3 regions of the Methylocystis iwaonis genome follow, and region 3 is predicted to be linked to each of the others. Evidence: predicted binding sites of a transcription regulator. Region 3 holds the regulator's gene; each other region holds the start of a gene.
What was found. The regulator PhoB, encoded in region 3, activates phosphate uptake and scavenging genes when phosphate is short. The targets are predictions, from matches to a motif close to TGTCATNNANCTGTCAT.
Positions count from the first base shown of each region.

Region 1 (6,318 bases), 1.0 Mb from region 3:
CCCAGAACGGAAAGCGCAGATCATACGCGCCGAGCGCGCCGCCGATCGCCGGGCCGAGAACGAAGCCCAGGCCGAAGGCGGCCCCGATGAGGCCGAAACGGCCCGCGCGTTTCTCCGGCGGGGTGATGTCCGCGATATAGGCGTTGGCGGTCGAGACGCTCGCCGCCGTGGCTCCGGAGATCAGCCGCCCAATGAGGAGAAACGGCAGCGAGGGCGCGAGCGCCATGAAGATATAGTCGAGGCCGAGACCTAGGTTGGAGGCCAGCACGACCGGGCGGCGGCCGAAATGATCGGACAGGGCGCCGAGCACGGGCTGGAAGAAGAACTGCATCGCCGCCCAGGCCAAGCCGAAGAGGCCGACGATTCGCGCCGCCGAGCCCAGATCCCCGCCCTCGAACTGCACGATCAGCTTCGGCAGCACCGGGATGATGACGCCCAGAGCCAGCATATCCAGCGCGACGGTGACGAGGATGAAGATGAACGCCGCCTCACGACGAGGCTGTTGCGCGGGGGTCATCTGTGGCCTTGCAGTTAGGAAAAGTCGGCCTTTCCGATAGCGGCAACGCGACCGCGCGGCAAGGCGGTGATTTGGGCGAGGCCAGGACAAGCTATGGTTAATATCGTGGCGGAGTGTGGCCGTTATGCCACGCGAATCAGGCCTGTAAATGCTAAAACTGTGGCATTGGGGCCACAGTTGCGTTCGCGCCTCCTGTCACAGTTTGCGTTCTATGAAAATTGTCACGCCATTGTCATCGACGGGCGGCTTCACTCGCCCCCGGAAGTTAACGAAGGGGGTTCCTTATGAAACTTGGTGTTGGACGGGCCGCATTTGCCGCCGCGGCGTTCGGTCTTTTCGCGGGGGTGGCGGCCTCTCCGGCCGCGGCCGACACGGCTTCGGAAATCCGCGCGTTGAAAGCGCGCCTCAACAAGCTCGAATCCGAAGAGGCGGCCGCGAAACGCGCCGCCAAGGCGGAAGCGCAGCGCGCACATGCCGCGCCGGCTGTGGCGCATGCGCCGGAGGCGCCGAAGCACTGGTACGAGAAGCTCAGCATCCGCGGCTACACGCAGATGCGCTACAACGACACGATCAACGCGGACAATTGGAACAATGTCTACAGCCCGCATGATCGCTCGGTGGGCCCGCGCAGGAACTTCCTGCTCCGTCGCGCGCGCCTGATCGTCAGCGGCGACGTCTCCAGCCATCTGTATCTCTACGTTCAGTTCGACCTCGCCTCCGCGCCGTCGGGCACGTTCAGCAACAGCTTCACGGCGGGGACCAACCCCTCCTACGCCCTGTACAATCCCCAGATCGGCATCTACGGCAACTCGGCGGGTAATTTCGCCCAGATGCGCGACGCCTACGCCGATATTTCGATCGACGAGAAGAAGGAATTCCGTTTCCGCGTCGGTCAGTCGAAGATCCCCTACGGCTTCGAAAACATGCAGTCGTCGCAGAACCGCCTCGCGCTGGACCGCGCCGATGCGATCAATAGCTGCTGCAAGGACGAGCGCGATCTCGGCATCTTCTTCTACTATACGCCCGAGCATATGCGTCATCTCTTCCGCGACCTTGTGAGGAACAACCTCAAGGGCACGGGCGACTATGGCATGGTCGCTTTGGGCGTCTATAACGGCCAGGGCGCGAACCGCATCGAGCTGAACAATGGCGTCCACATCGTCGGCCGCTTCACCTATCCTTACGTCTTCGCGAACGGTCAGATCGTCGAAGCCTCGATCCAGGGCTACACCGGCCGCTACATGCCGACGACGTCCGCGATCACCCCGTCCCTCGGCATGGCCACCAATTGGGCCGGCTACCGTCCTGTCGGCTTCCCTGGCGCCGGCGTGCCTTTCGTCAATGCGCCCGGCTATTTCGACGGCACCCGGAATCTCGTGCTCGGCAATTATCCCGGCGCGAACGCCTGGGGCTGGAGCTGCGTCAATGGCTGCCAGGGCGTCAAGGACGATCGCGTCGCCGTCACCGGCGTGATCTATCCCCAGCCCTTCGGTCTGCGCGCCGAATGGAACTGGGGCCGCGGCCCCGCTCTCGATCCGACGCAGACCTATATCCGCTCGGCCGGCCTGAACGGCGGCTATGTCGAGGCGACCTATAAGTATGACGACAAGGAGTTCGGCCTCGGCACCTTCTTCCCCTTCTTTAAGTGGCAGTATTTCAACGGCGGCTGGAAGACCGAAACCAACGCTCCGTCGGCCCGCACCTATGAATGGGACGTCGGCGTCGAGTGGCAGCCGCTGCCGGAGGTCGAGGTGACGGCGGTCTATTCGAATATGAACCGCACCAACACCGGCGCGGCGCCCTACCGCCAGTTCCACGCCGACTTGCTGCGCATGCAGCTTCAGTGGAACTACTGAGCGAAATTCGATACGCTCCACAAACAAAAGGAACGTCCCCGGTTTTCCGGGGGCGTTCCTATCTCTTTATAGCGTGAAAAAAGGGTTCGCATGCGAAAGCGCATTGGCTCATTCCTGATCCTGCTCGCCGCCACAATCGCGGCTAGTTCAGCTCGCGCCGACGCTTACGAGGACGTGACCGCCGCGACAAGCAAGGGCGACTACGCGGCTGCGGTAAAAATCCTCAAACCGCTGGCCGAGAAAGGCGAAGCGCGGGCGATGTCCGAGCTCGGCCCGATCTACCTTATGGGCAAGGGCGTCCCGGTCGACCACAAGGAAGCGATCAAGTGGATCAGGCAGGCTGCCGAAAAGGGTGACGCGGCGGCTCAGGCCAATCTGGGCACGATGTATCTCGATGGCCACATACTGAAGCAGGACTATGCGGAAGCGATGAAGTGGAGCCTGCTCGCGGCGGGCAAGGGCGTCGCGGCGGCGCAGGCAAATATCGCCAGCATGTATTATGACGGCTCCGGGGTCGGGCAGGATTATAAGGAAGCCGCGAAATGGATGCGCCTCGCCGCGAAGCAGGGAGACGCCGAATCGCAGGTCAATCTCGGAACCATGTATGTGGCGGGTCAAGGTTTGGATCGTGACCTGCTGCGCGGTTACATGTGGACCGCGATCGGCCTCGAACCTTTGTCCATGCCGCCCGACCAGAAAAAGGAAATGCAGGAGTTATCCTCGCAGCTCCTCTCTGAGCCGGATCTCGCCAAGGCCAAAGAGATGGTCAAGAAGTGCAAGGAATCGCAATTCAAGAATTGCGATTGACGATGAGCCTGAACGGCGCGTCGGCAAAGCCGCGCCGTAAAGGGCGGCGCGGCTTTTTTTGTCGTGGTTTTTTTCTAGGCTTTTATTTCGGGCGCGGCGCGATTCTTTCCCGCCGCCAATTTTGAACGATTGAAGCGGCTGAACGCGCGCCAGGCGCCTCCCTCTGAATCTCGACGACAGCGTCTTCGGTCCCGATCTCTCGCTATCGGGAGCGCTCGCAAGCTCTGGTTTCTTGCGAGAGGCTGATCGACGAGGATTGTTTCAGCCCCGTTCAGCCAAGTCCACCACCACGCCCCTACGGCGATAGGCTTTTTGCCCGTTCTTCGCGCCTTTAGACAGCGGGCTCGACCCAAGGCGGGCGGATCAGACCGTCGGCTCCTTTCGCCGCGACCCATCCACTGCGCAAAGCGCGAGGTTGAGAATGGGATGCTGATATTTCTGCCATATGTCCAATAGATTTCTTGCATTGCCAATCAGCGATTATATGTTTCTCAAATACAGTAATGTTTCGAGGTGACGACTGGCGTGTTTCAGATTCACTGGAAGTATGTCGTAATATTATTAGTTGACACCATGTAGAAATATTCAGAAATGTGTCCGAACTGTGTTGCAAAATGGCAACGATATTTGTGAATAACTATCTATAGCGCAGCTAATACTTAGAATGTCATGGATATGTCATAGGATGTATCGACTATGCCTCAGCCTAAAAAATAGGCACAATCGGAGTGCGGGCTGGAGAAATTCGGACATGATCAAGAAATATGCAGTTTGCGGCGCAGCGCTCGGCGCGCTTCTATCCTCGTCGGGAGCCTTCGGGGCCGCCGACCCGGGGTCGATCGAAAAGCGCATGAAAGCTCTGGAGGCGGAGATGGCCAAGCTGCGTAAGGAAGCGAAGGAGGCCAAAGCCGCGGCCGCCGCCAAATCCAACGTCGCCAACCTTTCGCACAAAGGCGATGTCCACGCGCCGCCGCCGGTGTTCGTAAGCTTCAAGAACGGTCTCTTCGTCGAGACCGAAGACAAGGCTTACAGCTTCAAGGTTGGCGGCCGCATCATGGTGGACGGCGGCGGCATCTCCCAGCCGTTGAACGGCTTCTCGAACCAGGTCGGCGTTCGCCAGATCCGTCTCGAGGTCGAAGGCAAGGCCGCCCAAGTCTGGTTCTACAAACTGCAGTACGACTTCTCCGGCACTGGTCAGGTCACCGGCAACAATCAAGTGCTCGGTGGAATGCGCGATGTGTATTTCGGCATCCAGCATCCGGCCCTGTCGGTTCCTTTCGCGAAGGACCCGCTCTTCGTGATGGTCGGGAATCACTTCGAGCCTTTCAGCCTCGAGTCGACCTCTTCTTCTAAATTCCGCACGTTCATCGAGCGCGCGATGGCGGTGGAAGGCATCGCCCCGAACCGTCACCTCGGCATTTCGGTGGGCGGTTACGGCGACAACTGGACCGGCCGTATTGGCGTCTTCTCCACATCGATGGAAGACGCCTCCTACACGCCGGGCCAGAACACGCCGTCGAGATGGGGCATTCCGAAGGCCGCTGGCTGGGTCTCCACGGGCGGAGCCCAATATGTCGACGTCGCTGGCCGCTTCACTTATGCGCCGATCAAGGACGAGCACAATCTGCTGCACTTTGGCGTGTCGGGCCGCTACCACAGCCCGAACGACGCCACCGGCGCCAACGACGATCGAGTTCTGCGTCTCGGCAATCGCCTGCGCTCGGAGGCGACCGTGCTCGGCCAGGGCCTTCTGGGCACGCCGGATATGTCCTGTGGCTCCTACGCCAACGGCGGCCTGTTCGGGGGCATCCCGTTCAGCGCGGTGGCCGGGCACTGCACCAAGCATGTCACGAGCTACGGCTTCGAGCTCGCGGGCGCCTATGGGCCGTTCGACATGCAGGCCGAATATATCGCAACGGATTATACGCGCGACAACAACAAAATCCTGCAAGCTCGCGCCTCGGGCGTGTTCGCTCCGGGCGGGTCGAGCTCTCACTTTGGCGGCTACTATATCTACGGCCAGTATTGGGTGACGGGCGAAGAGCGCGCCCAAGCCTACAGCACCTCCGATAAGTCGGGCGCGAATTTCTTCGAGCCGAAAATCAAGAACCCCTTGAGCGCGGGGGGCTTTGGCGCGTTCAGCCTGGCCGGGCGCTACAGCTCGGTCAATCTGAACAGCGGGCCTTACTCCGGTTCGGGCCTCGCGAATATGCTCGCCTACACGACTTATGTGCAGCCGAGCGCCGCCACGACCGCCGCAATCGTCAACTCCGGCGTCTATGGCGGCCGTCAGGAGAACGTCACGACGGGCTTCAACTGGTATCCGGACAAGGGCGTGCATCTCCAGTTCAACTGGACGCATGTTCTCCACGTCTCGGCGCCGCTCAACGATTACAACATCGTCGGCGCCCCGATGCCGGGCCGTCAGGGCTTCTACTACAATGGCGCGCATCCCGACCTCTTCGAGGCGCGCGCGCAGGTCTACTGGTAAGAGTTCGCGCAAGAAGACCGTCCCGCGCCTCGCGCGGGGCGGTTTTTTCGGGGCGCGGAAAAGAGGCCGTGGCTCTGCGCTATTCGCACCACATGCGCATGAGACTTGCCGCGTTCTTCAGCAGCAGGTCGACCAATTCGTCACGTCCATGTCGCGCGACGTAAGAGCGGTGAACGACATTGAGCTCGCGGAGAACCGTGCGCCGCTGTTCGTCCCGCACCCGGCTTTCGATCCAGCCGACGCATGCGAGGCGGCTGCCCCGAGTGACTGGCGTCACGCGGTGAATCAACCCGGTCGAATAGAGGAACAGGCTGCCGATCGCGGGCTTGACTTTCAAGAGACCGTGCTCTTGCTCTAGCACCAATTCGCCGCCGTCGTAATTGGCGTGATCTTCGAGAAACAAGGTGAACGAGAGATCGCACCTGTAGTTGTTCATGATCGGCGCGTCGGTGTGGTTGCCGTATTCCATCCCTACGTCGTAGCGGTTGACGCTCATCGCGGCGATGCGTTTGGGAATGGCGTAAAGCTCTACCTCTTCGTGGGTCATCAACCTCGAAGCGATGTCGTCGAGAATCCTGCTACCTTTCTCGCGGTCCATTTGCAGATTGTTTTTGACGCGCGCCGCAAGGCCGGTGGCCGTCGACGAG
Region 1 is NZ_AP027142.1:2,752,425-2,758,742, reverse strand. It holds gene QMG84_RS13300 (TCR/Tet family MFS transporter) at 1-517, opposite strand, end outside; gene QMG84_RS13295 (porin) at 802-2,373, shown strand; gene QMG84_RS13290 (tetratricopeptide repeat protein) at 2,464-3,180, shown strand; gene QMG84_RS13285 (hypothetical protein) at 3,177-3,305, shown strand; gene QMG84_RS13280 (OprO/OprP family phosphate-selective porin) at 3,932-5,671, shown strand; gene QMG84_RS13275 (Fe2+-dependent dioxygenase) at 5,751-6,318, opposite strand, start outside.
Region 1: a site for PhoB is predicted at 3,846-3,862, ahead of QMG84_RS13280 (OprO/OprP family phosphate-selective porin). Genes of this name have one in related genera too.

Region 2 (6,318 bases), 1.5 Mb from region 3:
TCCGCGTCTATTGGGAAGACACCGACGCCTCCGGCCTCGTCTATCACGCCTCCTATATCCGCTTCATGGAGCGCGGGCGCACGGAGCTTTTGCGGTCGATCGGCATTGATCAACGCCCCCTGCTCGAAGGCGGCGCGGACGCCCCGACATTCTTCGTGGTGCGGGCGATGCAGCTCGAATTCCTGCGGCCGGCGGTGATGGACGACGCTCTGTCGGTCGAAACGCGCGTGCTCGAACTCGGCGGCGCCTCGCTGTCGCTGGAACAGCGCGTGCTTCGCGGCGTGGAAACGCTGGCGACGGCGATCGTCAAAGTCGTCTGCGTCGAGAGCGGCCGCGCCAAACGCTTGCCGCCGGACGTAAGAGCGACATTCGAAAGCGTGCTCGCCCGCTGAGCTGTCGCATTTCCGTTTGAGCGACTCGAATTTGGCTTGAATCAGTCCCGGCGAGCTGACCGGGGAATCCAGAGCCCACAAAAGCGCTGGCTTTACTCAGAGCCCGTCATTGCGAGCGAAGCGAAGCAATCCAGGGCTGCGATGCGGCCCTGGATTGCCTCGTCGGCTCCGCCTCCGCGCAATGACCGGCGGGGACAGCGAACCAATCAAGCGGATCAGTATCACTCCGCCGAAACGAGAAGGCCCAAACGCGTCAGCTCGTGTTCGCGAATATTGCGCGTTATCGGATAATAGCCCCCGCGCTTGGCCTGCGTCTGGCCGTCCTTCGAGAGAATATATTTGACGAATTCGCCAGAGAGCGTGTCCATCGGCGCCTTTGGGTCTTTCATCAAATAAACATAGAGCCCGCGCGCGAGCGGATATTTGCGCGTATAGGCGCTCTCGAAGGAGGTGTCGTAGCACTTCTTGCCCTGGCTTTGCGCCACGGGAACGGCGCGCACGCCGCTGGTCTTGTAGCCAATGCCCGAGTAGCCGATCGCCGCGGCGTCCGCCGACACGGCGCTCACGACCGCCTCGGAACCCGGCTCCATATGCACGGTGGTCTTGAAATCGGCGCCGCCGAGCGCTTGCTGCTTGAAGAGTTTATGCGTGCCGGAAAGAGAATTGCGGCTGTACATTGTGATGGGTTTGCGCGCCCATTCGCCCGTCAATCCCAGCTCTCCCCAGGTGTGAATGCTCTTCCCGTCGCCATTTTTGGGATCGGCGGAAAAAATGCGCTCGACCTCCTCCATGGCGAAGCAAGTAATCGGATTATCCTTGTGCACATAGATCGCCAGAGCGTCGACGGCGACCAAAACGGCGGTGGGCTTGTATCCGAATTTCGCCTCGAAGGCGTCGATCTCGTCGACTGTCATTTGGCGGGACATGGGGCCAAGCTGCGCCTCGCCCGACAGCAGCGCCGGCGGCGCAGTGTTCGAGCCTTTGCCGTCGATTTCGATTTGCACGCCCGGGTAAATGGTTTTGAACCCGTCGGCCCAGAGCTCCATCTCATGGAGCATCGTGTCGGAGCCGACCGACTTCAGCTTTCCCGAAAGCGACGGCAGACGCTTATAGGGCGAGAGCTCCAGATCGAGCGAAAAAGCGGCGCTGGCGGAAAGTGCGCAAGCGGCGACGATGGCGGAAAGGAAAGGGAGTTTCATGGCGATGCTTCGAAAGGTTAGAATTGGTCTGAAGAAACATTTCAGCAATGATGTGACACGCGCGTGACGAGGCGCGCGGAATCCACGAGCCGCCGAACCCATTTTTCAAGGTTCTTTAACCCTTACCGCTTGTTAATTCTTCCGCGGTAAGTATCGTTGTGCGCCGCACCCGCGGCCCAGAAAAGGGCGGAATCGCGGGGAATAAGGGGCGCTGCTGATACTGCAAGCGCGCGCCATTCCGCTTCAAGGACAAATCATGAATCCAACCGACATCGCCGCGACAGCCGCAGGCGCCGCCCCCGCCGCCGACATCACCATTTGGAGCATGTTCTGGGGCGCGCATATCGTCGTGAAATTCGTGATGGTGGGCCTGCTCCTCGCCTCGGTCTGGTGCTGGGCGATCATCATCGACAAGACGCTGCTCTTTGCGCGCCTTCGCCGGGCGATGGATCGTTTCGAGGAGAGCTTCTGGTCCGGCAATTCGCTCGAGGAGCTCTACGGCAAGCTCTCCGAGCGCCCGACCACCGGCATGGCGACGCTCTTCGTCGCAGCGATGAAGGAATGGAAGCGCTCCTTCCAGACGGGCGCCAGCGCTAGCTTCATGGGCCTGCAGGCGCGCATCGAGAAAGTGCTCGATGTCTCCATCGCCCGCGAGGTCGAGAAGCTCGAATCCAATCTGCTGGTGCTGGCGACGGTCGCGTCTGCCGGGCCCTTCGTCGGCCTCTTCGGCACGGTCTGGGGCATCATGACCTCCTTCCGCTCGATCGCCGCCTCCAAGAACACCTCCCTCGCCGTCGTGGCGCCGGGCATTGCGGAAGCGTTGCTCGCCACCGCCATCGGCCTTTTCGCCGCCATTCCGGCGCTCATCGCCTACAATAAGATGCAGGGCGACGTCGCCAAGGCGCAGGCGCGCATGGAGAGCTTCGCCGATGAATTCTCGGCCATTCTCTCCCGCCAGATCGATCAGCACGCGGCCAACCGCGACCGGGCGGCCTGACCCATGGGCGCGTCGGTTTCCGCTCCCGGACGCAAAGGCGGCAGGCGCCGCCGCGGCGTGCCGCGCTACGGCGCCATGGCCGAAATCAACATGACGCCGTTCATCGACGTCATGCTGGTGCTGCTCATTATCTTCATGGTTGCCGCGCCCTTGCTCGCGACCGGCGTCGCCGTCGATCTGCCGCAGACCAAGGCCGGCCAGCTCAATATCGACCAGAAGCCGGTGTCGATCGCCATAGACGACAAGGGCCAGATCTTCCTGATGGATCAGCCGGTCGAAGTGGCGCAGCTTCTCGACAAGCTCAAAGAAGCTGCCAAGCAGGGCTTCGACGAGCGCATCTATGTGCGCGGCTCCAAGGCCGTGAATTACGGCCGCGTGGCCGAGGTCATGTCGCTCGTCACCACGGCGGGCTACAAGAAAGTCGCTCTGGTGACGGAGCAGGAGAAGAAGTGAGGCTCGAATGAGAGTTTCGCGCTCCGAGCCAGGCGTCGTCATCTCGTCCGCGGCCCATGCCGGCCTGCTGGTGGCGGCGCTCGTCTTGTTTTCGGACGCGCGGAAATTCGAGGACGCCCCGGAGACGATCCCTGTCGAGGTCGTCACCGACGACGCGCTCACGCAGGTGACGAAGGGCGAGAAGACGCCGCGCGATCCAAAGCCCGCGCCGCGCGTCGACAAGGTCGCCAAGGAGAGCGAGACCAGGCCGCATCCGCCGCTCGCCGAAGCCAAGAAGAATGTGCCGACCCCTCCCCCGCCCTTGAAACGCCTGCCCGATCCCGGCGCCGACGACAAGCCCGAGCCGACGCCGCCCAAACGCGTCGCCGCTTTGCCGCCCGCGCCGGAGCCGCCGGAACGTCCGGTCGAGAAAAAGCCCGAGCCGCCCAAGCCAGTCGAAAAGCCCGCCGAAGCGAAGCCGACGCCGCCCGTCAAGCCGAAGGCCGCTGCGCCCGAGGAGAAGGAGCGGGATGAGCCCAAGGACGCCGAGGTCGTGAAGCCAAAGCCCCCCGTGCGCCCCAAGCCCGAGAAGGAAGCCAAGGAAGAGCCGAAGCCCGCGCCCGAGAAGCCGAAGGAAACGCGGCTGAAGACGGACGAAGTGGCGAAACTGCTCCAAAGCAAGAAGGCCGAGGAAAAGCCGACGAAGCCCCAGAACAGCGCGGAAGGCGAAACGGCGGAGAAGAGCGCCAAGGGCGCGAAGCCCAAGTCGGGCGACGAGAACGCCCCCAAGTCGAAATTCGACGCCGCGAATATCGCCAATCTCCTGAGCAAGGAGGCGCCGCAGCGCCGGGAATCGACGGGCAAGGAAATCAAGACCGCGTCGCTCGGCGCGCCGGAGGGAGCGGCGGCGAAAATGTCGGCGTCGATGGAGGCGCGCATCGCCTCTTACATCCACGATCACTACCACCCCTGCTGGGCCTCGGGCCTCTCGTTGGGCGGCGCCACCTTTGCGCCAGTGGTGGAGTTTCACTTGTCGCGCGAGGGCGCGCTGGAAGGCCGCCCGCGCCTGGTGAACCCTTCCGCCAATCCGGTGGAGCAGGCGCGCGGCGAGCAGGCGCTACAAGCCGTGCGCCGCTGCAGCCCGATGCGGATTCCGGCGGAATTTATGCCTTATTACGAGGAAGCGCTGCATGAAGTGACCATCCGCTTCCAGGATGCGAATTGATGCGCGCGTCGCTGCTGATTATGCCCCCTCCCCAGCCCTCCCCCGCTTCGCGGGAGAGGGAGCAAATTGCCGCCTCCTTCAAGATTCCGGCTATTGCCGATCGTGAGCGTGGGAGGGGCCCTTTACATCTCATGAGACCCTCGAAATGACCCGCCTCATCACCCGCCGCGCCGCCGCCGGCCTCTTCGCCAGCGCCGCTCTCGCGCCTTTCGCGCCCGCGCGCGCCGGCCGCATCATCGACCTCAAGGGCGGCGGCTTTCAGCCGACCAATATCGCCGTCGCGCCCTTCGTCGGCGACGAGGCCGCGCGCACGATCACTTCCGTCGCAACCAATAATTTCAAGCGCTCGGTCTTCCTGCGGCCGGTCGACGCCAATGTCGGCGAGGCTGGCTCGCCCGATCAGCCGGACCTGGCTGTCTATAAGACGGTCAACGCTCAGTTCGTTCTCACCGGCCGGTCGGTGCGCGCCGGCGATGGGCGCCTCAAGACAGAGTTCCGCCTCTTCGACGTCACCACGGGCGAGCAGGTCGCCGGCCAGCAATATGTGACGGAAGCTTCCAACCTACGCCGCGTCGCGCATCTTCTCTCGGACGCGGTCTTCAGCCGCATCACCGGCGAGAAAGGCTTCTTCGACACGCGCATCGTCTTCGTCGACGAGAGCGGCCCCAAGGACAAGCGCCGCAAGCGCCTCGCCATGATGGATCAGGACGGCGCCAATGTGCGCTATCTGACCCGCGGCGACGAGCTCGTCGTCACCCCGCGCTTCTCGCCCTCCTCGCTCGACGTCACCTATATGGCCTTCAACGACGAGGGCGAGCCGAAGGTTCTCTTGATGAATATCGAGAACAGCCAGCGTGAGGTCGTCGGCAATTTCCCCGGCATGACCTTCTCGCCGCGCTTCTCGCCCGACGGGCAGAAAATCATCATGTCGCTGTCGCAGGGCTCGTCCACCAATCTCTATACGATGGACCTGCGCTCGCGCACCACGACGCGGCTCACCGACACCAGCGCCATCGACACGGCGCCCTCCTATTCGCCGGACGGCGCGCGCATCTGTTTCGAAAGCGACCGCGGCGGCTCGCAGCAGATCTACGTCATGGGCGCGCATGGCGGCGAGGCCAAGCGCATCTCCTTCGGCGGCGGCCGCTATTCGACGCCGGTGTGGAGCCCCAAGGGCGACTACATCGCCTTCACCAAGCAGAACGGCGGCAATTTCTCGATCGGCGTGATGAAGACCGACGGCTCAGGCGAGCGCATCCTGACCGAGGGCTTCCACAACGAAGGGCCAACCTGGGCGCCCAACGGCCTGTTCCTGATGTTCTTCCGCGAAAGCGGCGGCGCGGGCGGGCCGAAGATTTACATGGTCGACGTTTTCGGCCGCTCGGAAGCGCTGGTGCCGACGCCGAACTACGCCAGCGATCCGGCGTGGGGGCCGTTGCAGGATTGAGATCGCTCGCGTCTGCAGTAGAATTGACGTCATGGACAGAGCTACGGCCATCGCGAAGCTTGGGAGGATCGCCGACGCGATTAAAACGCGAGGTGCAATCTCCCTATATCTTTACGGTTCGACGGCCCGCGACGAGGCGGGCGCCGATAGCGATCTCGACCTCTTCATCGACTATGATCCATCAAGCCGCTTCAACGCGCTGGACCTTGTGGACATTAAGCATTTTCTCGAGGATGAGTTGCACGCCCGCGTCGATCTGACGACGCGCGATGGACTGCATCCGCGCTTGCGCGAGAAAATCGAGAAATCAGCCATGCGCGTCTTTTGATGGGACGAGAAATCCTTCACGTCATTGACGACATCTTGCAGGAGATCGCAGGCGTCGAGCGGGTAACCGCGCACAAGACTCTCGACGATTACAAGGCTGATTGGTTGCTGCGGCACGCGCTTCAGCGAGCTATCGAAATCATTTCGGAGGCCAGCCGGGCCTTGCCCGAAGAAGTAACCTCCACTCAACCACACATCCGTTGGCGGGCCATTCGCGCCATTGGCAATGTGCTGAGGCACGAATACCAATCCATCTCAGATGAAATCATCTGGAACGTCCTGCGCGACGAGCTGCCTCC
Region 2 is NZ_AP027142.1:2,243,838-2,250,155, forward strand. It holds gene ybgC (tol-pal system-associated acyl-CoA thioesterase) at 1-392, shown strand, start outside; gene QMG84_RS10885 (PstS family phosphate ABC transporter substrate-binding protein) at 614-1,591, opposite strand; gene tolQ (protein TolQ) at 1,848-2,588, shown strand; gene QMG84_RS10895 (ExbD/TolR family protein) at 2,592-3,041, shown strand; gene QMG84_RS10900 (cell envelope biogenesis protein TolA) at 3,049-4,245, shown strand; gene tolB (Tol-Pal system beta propeller repeat protein TolB) at 4,391-5,692, shown strand; gene QMG84_RS10910 (nucleotidyltransferase family protein) at 5,724-6,020, shown strand; gene QMG84_RS10915 (HepT-like ribonuclease domain-containing protein) at 6,020-6,318, shown strand, end outside.
Region 2: a site for PhoB is predicted at 1,644-1,660, ahead of QMG84_RS10885 (PstS family phosphate ABC transporter substrate-binding protein). Genes of this name have one in related genera too.

Region 3 (6,318 bases):
CGCAGCGTAAGCGTCGGCCGTGACGTTCATCGCGCAGCCATTGGCCTTGGCCCAATCGAGGAGGGCTTGCGGCGGCGCGAGCTCGGGCGGGGTCGCGACATTGATGGTAAAGCCGAAGCGCGCGGCGGCGTGCACCCAGCTCGCCAGCACATTGTTCGAGTCGCCGACCCAGGCGACCGTGCTGCCGTCGATGCGGCCGAGGCGCTCCTCGAAGGTCAGCAGATCGGCCATGATCTGGCAGGGATGCGAGAGCTTGGTCAGCCCGTTGATGACTGGCACGCTCGCGTGGCGGGCAAGCTCGGTCAAATCTTCATGCGACAAAATGCGGATCATCACCGCATCGACGAAGCGCGACAGCACGCGCGCCGTATCGGCGATGGTCTCGCCGCGGCCGAGCTGCATCTCGCCGCCGGTGAGCATGATCGTCTCGCCGCCGAGATCGCGCATGGCGATATCGAACGAGACGCGCGTGCGCGTCGACGGCTTGTCGAAAACCATCGCCAGATATTTGCCGGCGAGCGGGCGCTCTACGGGCGGCACGCCCTTCACGCGCTTGGCTTTGAGGGTTTTGGCAAGCTCGAGGATCTGGCGCAGCTCTGGGCCGGGAAGATCGCAGATATCCAGAAAATGACGCGGCCGCGTCATGGTGTGCGCGGTCATCATGCCGCCCCCAATTGCTCGGCTTTCGCGGCGAAACGCGCGCAGGCCCGATCGAGGCGGTCAAATGCCTCCGATATATGGCTCTCGTCGATAATGAGCGGCGGGAGCAGGCGAACGACATTGTCTCCGGCGATGGGAAGGAGGAGCCCTTCCGCGCGCGCGGCGGCGGCGAATTCCCCATTGGGAACGCGCGTCTTGACGCCGAACATGAGCCCTTCGCCGCGAATGGCCTCGATCACGCGCGGATGGCGGTCGTGCAGCTCGGCGAGGCGCTGGCGAAGATGGCCGCCCAAGGCGGCGACGCGCGCCAGAAAGCCCTCGGCGAGAACCACGTCCAGCACGGCGGCGCCCACTGTGGTCGCGAGCGGATTGCCGCCGAAGGTCGAGCCATGCGTGCCGAGCGTCATGCCTTTGGCCGCCTCTCGCGTGGCGAGGCAAGCGCCGAGCGGGAAGCCGCCGCCGAGCCCCTTGGCGAGCGCGACAATATCGGGCGTGACGCCGGAGTGCTCGCAGGCCAGGAATTTTCCGGTGCGGCCGACGCCGCATTGAACTTCGTCCAGCACCAGCAGCAGGCCGCGCGCGTCGCACAAAGCGCGAAGCTTGCGCAGGAACTCATGCGGGAAGACGCGCAGACCGCCCTCGCCTTGCACGGGTTCGAGCAGCACGCCCGCGGTTTCCTCGGTGATGGCGGCTTCGACGGCTGCGAGATCATCGAAGGGGACTTGGTCGAAGCCGTCGAGCGGCGGGCCAAAGCCGTCGAGATATTTCGGATTGCCGCCGGCGGCGATGGTCGCGAGCGTGCGCCCGTGAAAGGCGCCCTCGAAGGTAATCAGGCGGTAGCGTTCCGGCTGGCCATTCGCCGCATGATATTTGCGGGCGGTTTTGATGGCGCATTCCACGGCTTCGGCGCCGGAATTCACGAAGAAGACCGTTTCGGCGAAAGTGGCGGCGACAAGGCGCTCCGCGAGACGCTCGGCCTCGGGGATGCGGAAGAGATTGGAGACGTGCCAGGGCTTTTCAGCGGCGGCCTTGAGTGTTTCGACGAGATGCGGATGGTCATGGCCAAGCGACAGCACAGCGACTCCTGAAGCGAAATCCAGGTAGCGGTCGCCATTCTCCGCGAACAGCCATGCGCCTTCGCCCCGCGTAAAGGCGACGTCGGCGCGCGCATAAGTCGGATAGAGCGCAGATGTCAAAATTATGCTCCAAGCCAACAGATCCGCCGTTTGGCGGTCGGGCCAAAAAACAAAGCGCCGCCCTTTCGGGGCGGCAGTTTGAGAAGGCGATTTTATGCGGGCGCGCTGTTTCGGTCAAATCCTAACGTCGCAGCCAACTTGGCTGGCGCGCCAGAGGCGTTTTTTCGTTCCAACTCCGGCGCGGAGTGAGTCGTCGCGGCAACACTCTGCGCACAATGCGCTCAGAAAGGCTGTGCAGAACGCGCCCTTTGGCTTGCCAGCGACTCTTGCCCGTGATTCAAAGGTTTTGTTAAGTTTTTCCCGCCGGCGCGGTAGCGTTGTTTCCGCCTGGCGTCCCTCGAGTTTCGATGCGCGCGACGTCGCCGCTGGTTCGCTCCGGCGCAGCGAGGGCGGGTGGATTCTGTCCGGTTGCGCGCTCAAACCGGCCGCTTGGAGGTCAAAATGTCTTGGACCGATGAACGCGTCGAGCTGTTGCGTAAGCTTTGGAGCGACGGTCTCAGCGCGAGTCAGGTCGCAGCGGAGCTTGGTCCCGGCATCACGCGCAATGCGGTGATCGGCAAGATTCACCGTCTTGGCCTCGCCGAGCGCGCCAAGACGGCCAGCGCGCCGCGACCCCGCGCCGCAAAGCCGGCGTCGCGCCAGGCGGCGGTTTCCGCCCCCGTGGCGGCGGCGCCGCGCGTCGGCGGGCACGCCGTGCACGGCAATGTCGCCCTCGCCTTCGCGCCCGAGACGGTCGTGGTGGCGCGCGTGACGCCGGATACGGACGTCGTCGTCCCGATGTCCGAGCGCGTGACGATCATGGAGCTGCGCGAGTCGATGTGCCGCTGGCCGATGGGCGATCCGACGTCGCCCGAGTTCCGCTTTTGCGGCGGCAAATCCCCGATCGGCGGCGGGCCCTATTGCGCGCATCACGCCCGTATCGCCTATCAGCCGGCGCAGGATCGCCGTCGCGCGCGCGATCAGCTCAGGGCGCCGCGTTACGCTTGATAAAGCGCGGGCGCGCGATCGGCTGCGGCCGACGTCACTCCCGGCCGAAGGTCTCGTCGAAGGAATAGCCGGAGCCGCGCACGGTGCGGATCGGGTCTTTTTCGCGGCCGCGGATGAGCGCCTTGCGAAGCCGTCCGACATGCACGTCGACCGTGCGCTCGTCGATCTCCGCCGACATGCCCCAGACGCTGTCGAGGAGCTGGGCGCGGGTGAAGACGCGGCCGGGCTTCTCCATGAAATATTCGAGCAGCCGGAACTCGGTCGGGCCCAGATGGATTTCCCGGCCCGAGCGGCGCACGCGGCGCGTCTCGCGGTCGAGGTCGATGTCGCCCAGCGTCAGCTTGGAGGCGACGCGCTCCGGCCGGGCGCGGCGCAGCAAAGCGCGCACGCGCGCCATCAGCTCCGGCGTCGAGAACGGCTTCACCACATAGTCGTCGGCGCCGACAGAAAGCCCGCGCACGCGCTCGGCCTCCTCGCCGCGCGCCGTCAACATGATGATCGGCATGTCGCGGGCGGTGTCGCGCGCGCGCAGGCGCCGGCAGATTTCGAGGCCCGAGACGCCCGGCAGCATCCAGTCGAGCAGCATCAGGTCGGGCGGCGACTCCGCGATGCGCAGCTCGGCTTCGTCGCCATTATCGACGTGCTCGACCTGATAGCCTTCGGCCTCCAGATTATAAACCAGCAGAGTCGCGAGCGGGACCTCGTCCTCGACGACGAGAATCCTCGGGGCGCGGTCGCTCTTGCCGTCGCGGGCGCCGGTCGGCGCGGTGGTCGCGTCACTCATGCGATGCGTCGCCCCCTGCGCCCAGAACGCCCGGCCGCGCCTTGGGGCGCTCGAGCGGCATGGATTCGCCTGTCACGAGATAGACGACAGTCTCGGCGATGTTGGTCGTGTGATCGCCAATGCGCTCGAGATTCTTCGAGCAGAACAGAAGATGCGTGCAGAAGGAGATGTTGCGCGGATCTTCCATCATGAAGGTGAGAAGATCGCGAAACACCGAGTCTTCCAGCGCGTCGAGATCGGCGTCGTTCATCCAGACGGTGCGGGCGCGCTCCTCGTCGCGCAGCGCATAGGCGTCGAGCGCGTCCTTGAGCTGCGTGGCGGCGATTTCGTGCATCGACTTCAGGCCGACGATGGCGCGCGGCAGACGCGCCTCGGAGGCGATTTTGAGCGTGCGCTTGGCGATGTTCTTGGCGAGGTCGCCGATCCGTTCGATGTCGCCGGAGATGCGGATCGCGGCGATGCATTCGCGCAGATCGATCGCCAGCGGTTGCCGCCGCGCGATCGTCATGACGGCGCTTTCTTCGATCTCGCGCTGAAGCGTGTCGAGCCGCGCGTCGCTTGCGACGACTCGCTTGGCCAGTTCGACGTCGAGGTTGGACAGCGCGTCCATCGCCTCGGCCAGCATTTTTTCGGCAACGCCGCCCATCTCGGAGATGCGACGTCCCAGCGACTCGAGGTCGCGGTCATAGGACTTGACGGTATGGTCGGTCATCGCTCGTTCCTTAAATGAGCTTCAGCCGAAGCGGCCGGTGATGTAATCCTGCGTGCGCTTTTCTCTCGGCCGGTTGAAGACGTCGTCCGTGTCGCCGAATTCGATGAGCTCGCCCAGATACATGAATGCGGTGTAGTCGGAGACGCGCACCGCCTGTTGCATATTATGGGTCACGATCGCGATCGTGTATCTCGTCGAGAGCTCCTCGATCAGCTCTTCGACCTTCGCCGTCGAGATCGGGTCCAGCGCGGAGCAGGGCTCGTCGAAGAGCATGACCTCGGGTTGGACGGCGACGCTGCGGGCGATGCACAGGCGCTGCTGCTGGCCGCCGGAAAGGCCGAGCCCGCTCGCCTGCAGCTTGTCCTTGACTTCGTCCCAGAGCGCCGCGCCGCGCAGCGCCTCCTCGACGCGGACATCCATATCGGCGCGCGACAATTTCTCGTAGAGGCGGATGCCGAAGGCGACGTTCTCGTAGATCGACATCGGGAAGGGCGTCGGCTTCTGGAAGATCATGCCGACGCGGGCGCGCAAGGCGTTGAGGTCGATCGCCGGATCGAGGATGTTCTCGCCGTCGAGCAGCACCTCGCCTTCCGCGCGCTGGCCCGGATAAAGGTCGTACATCCGGTTCAGCACGCGCAGCAACGTGGATTTGCCGCAGCCCGACGGGCCGATGAAGGCGGTCACCTTATGGGTGTGCAGCGACAAGGACACGGATTTCAGCGCGCGGGTGGCGCCGTAGTAGAAATCGAGGCTGCGAACCGAGATCTTGGTCGCGGACTGGTTCACCTGAGCGAGGGCGTTCATTTCGATTTTCTCCGGCCGGCGCTCAGCGCGCGGGCTGTGATCGACAGGGCGAGAACGGCGAAGGTGATCAACAGGGCGCCCGTCCAGGCAAGCTGCTGCCAATCTTTGTAAGGGGACAGGGCGAACTGGAAGATGACGACCGGCAGGCTCGCCATCGGCGCGTTGAGGTCGCTGCTCCAGAACTGGTTGTTGAGCGCGGTGAAGAGCAGCGGCGCGGTTTCGCCAGAGACGCGCGCCACCGCGAGCAGAATGCCCGTGACGAGACCCGCCTTGGCGGCGCGATAGGCCACTTTGCCGATGACGAGGGCGCGCGGCGCGCCGAGCGCGCTCGCGGCTTCGCGCATCGAGCCCGGCACCAGCAGCAGCATGTCCTCGGTTGTGCGCAGAACCACCGGGATGACGAGCAGCGCGAGGGCGACCGCGCCGGAGATGCCGGAGAAGTGCCCCATCGGCCCGACGAGCAGCGTGTAGACGAAGAGGCCGATGACGATCGACGGCGCGCTGAGCAGGATGTCGTTGATGAAGCGCACGACGATGGTCAGCTTCGAGTAGCGGCCGTATTCCGCCATATAGGTGCCGGCGAGCATGCCGAGCGGCGCGCCGATGGCGACGCCGATGATGGTCATGACGAGCGAGCCGGCGATGGCGTTCAGCAGGCCGCCCTGGCTGCCGGGCGGCGGCGTCATCTGGGTGAAGACGGCGGGAGAAAGTCCGCGAAGCCCTTCGTAGAGAAGCGCGGCGAGGATCAGCAGCAGCCAGGTCAGGCCGAAGATCGCGGCCCCCCAGGCGAGGCTGGTCGCCATCGAATTGCGCCGGCGGCGCGTGGCGTAGAGCGACATGGGCGCGGGGCTCCTTAAGCCGACTTCCGCTCGATGCGCATCAGCATGTAACGCGCGATCGCCAGAACGATGAAGGTGATGACGAAGAGGATCAGGCCGAGTTCGATGAGCGCGGACGTGTAAATGTCGCCGACGGCCTCGGTGAATTCATTGGCGATGGTCGCGGAGATGGTGGTTCCCGGCGCGAGCAGCGACGGCGAGATTTTATGGGCGTTGCCGATGACGAAGGTGACCGCCATCGTTTCGCCGAGCGCGCGGCCGAGGCCCAGCATGACGCCGCCGATGACGCCGACGCGCGTGTAGGGCAGAACCACATAGCGCATCAATTCCCATGTC
Region 3 is NZ_AP027142.1:33,024-39,341, forward strand. It holds gene argF (ornithine carbamoyltransferase) at 1-660, opposite strand, end outside; gene QMG84_RS00165 (aspartate aminotransferase family protein) at 660-1,856, opposite strand; gene QMG84_RS00170 (GcrA family cell cycle regulator) at 2,298-2,843, shown strand; gene phoB (phosphate regulon transcriptional regulator PhoB) at 2,878-3,627, opposite strand; gene phoU (phosphate signaling complex protein PhoU) at 3,620-4,339, opposite strand; gene pstB (phosphate ABC transporter ATP-binding protein PstB) at 4,361-5,143, opposite strand; gene pstA (phosphate ABC transporter permease PstA) at 5,140-5,982, opposite strand; gene pstC (phosphate ABC transporter permease subunit PstC) at 5,997-6,318, opposite strand, start outside.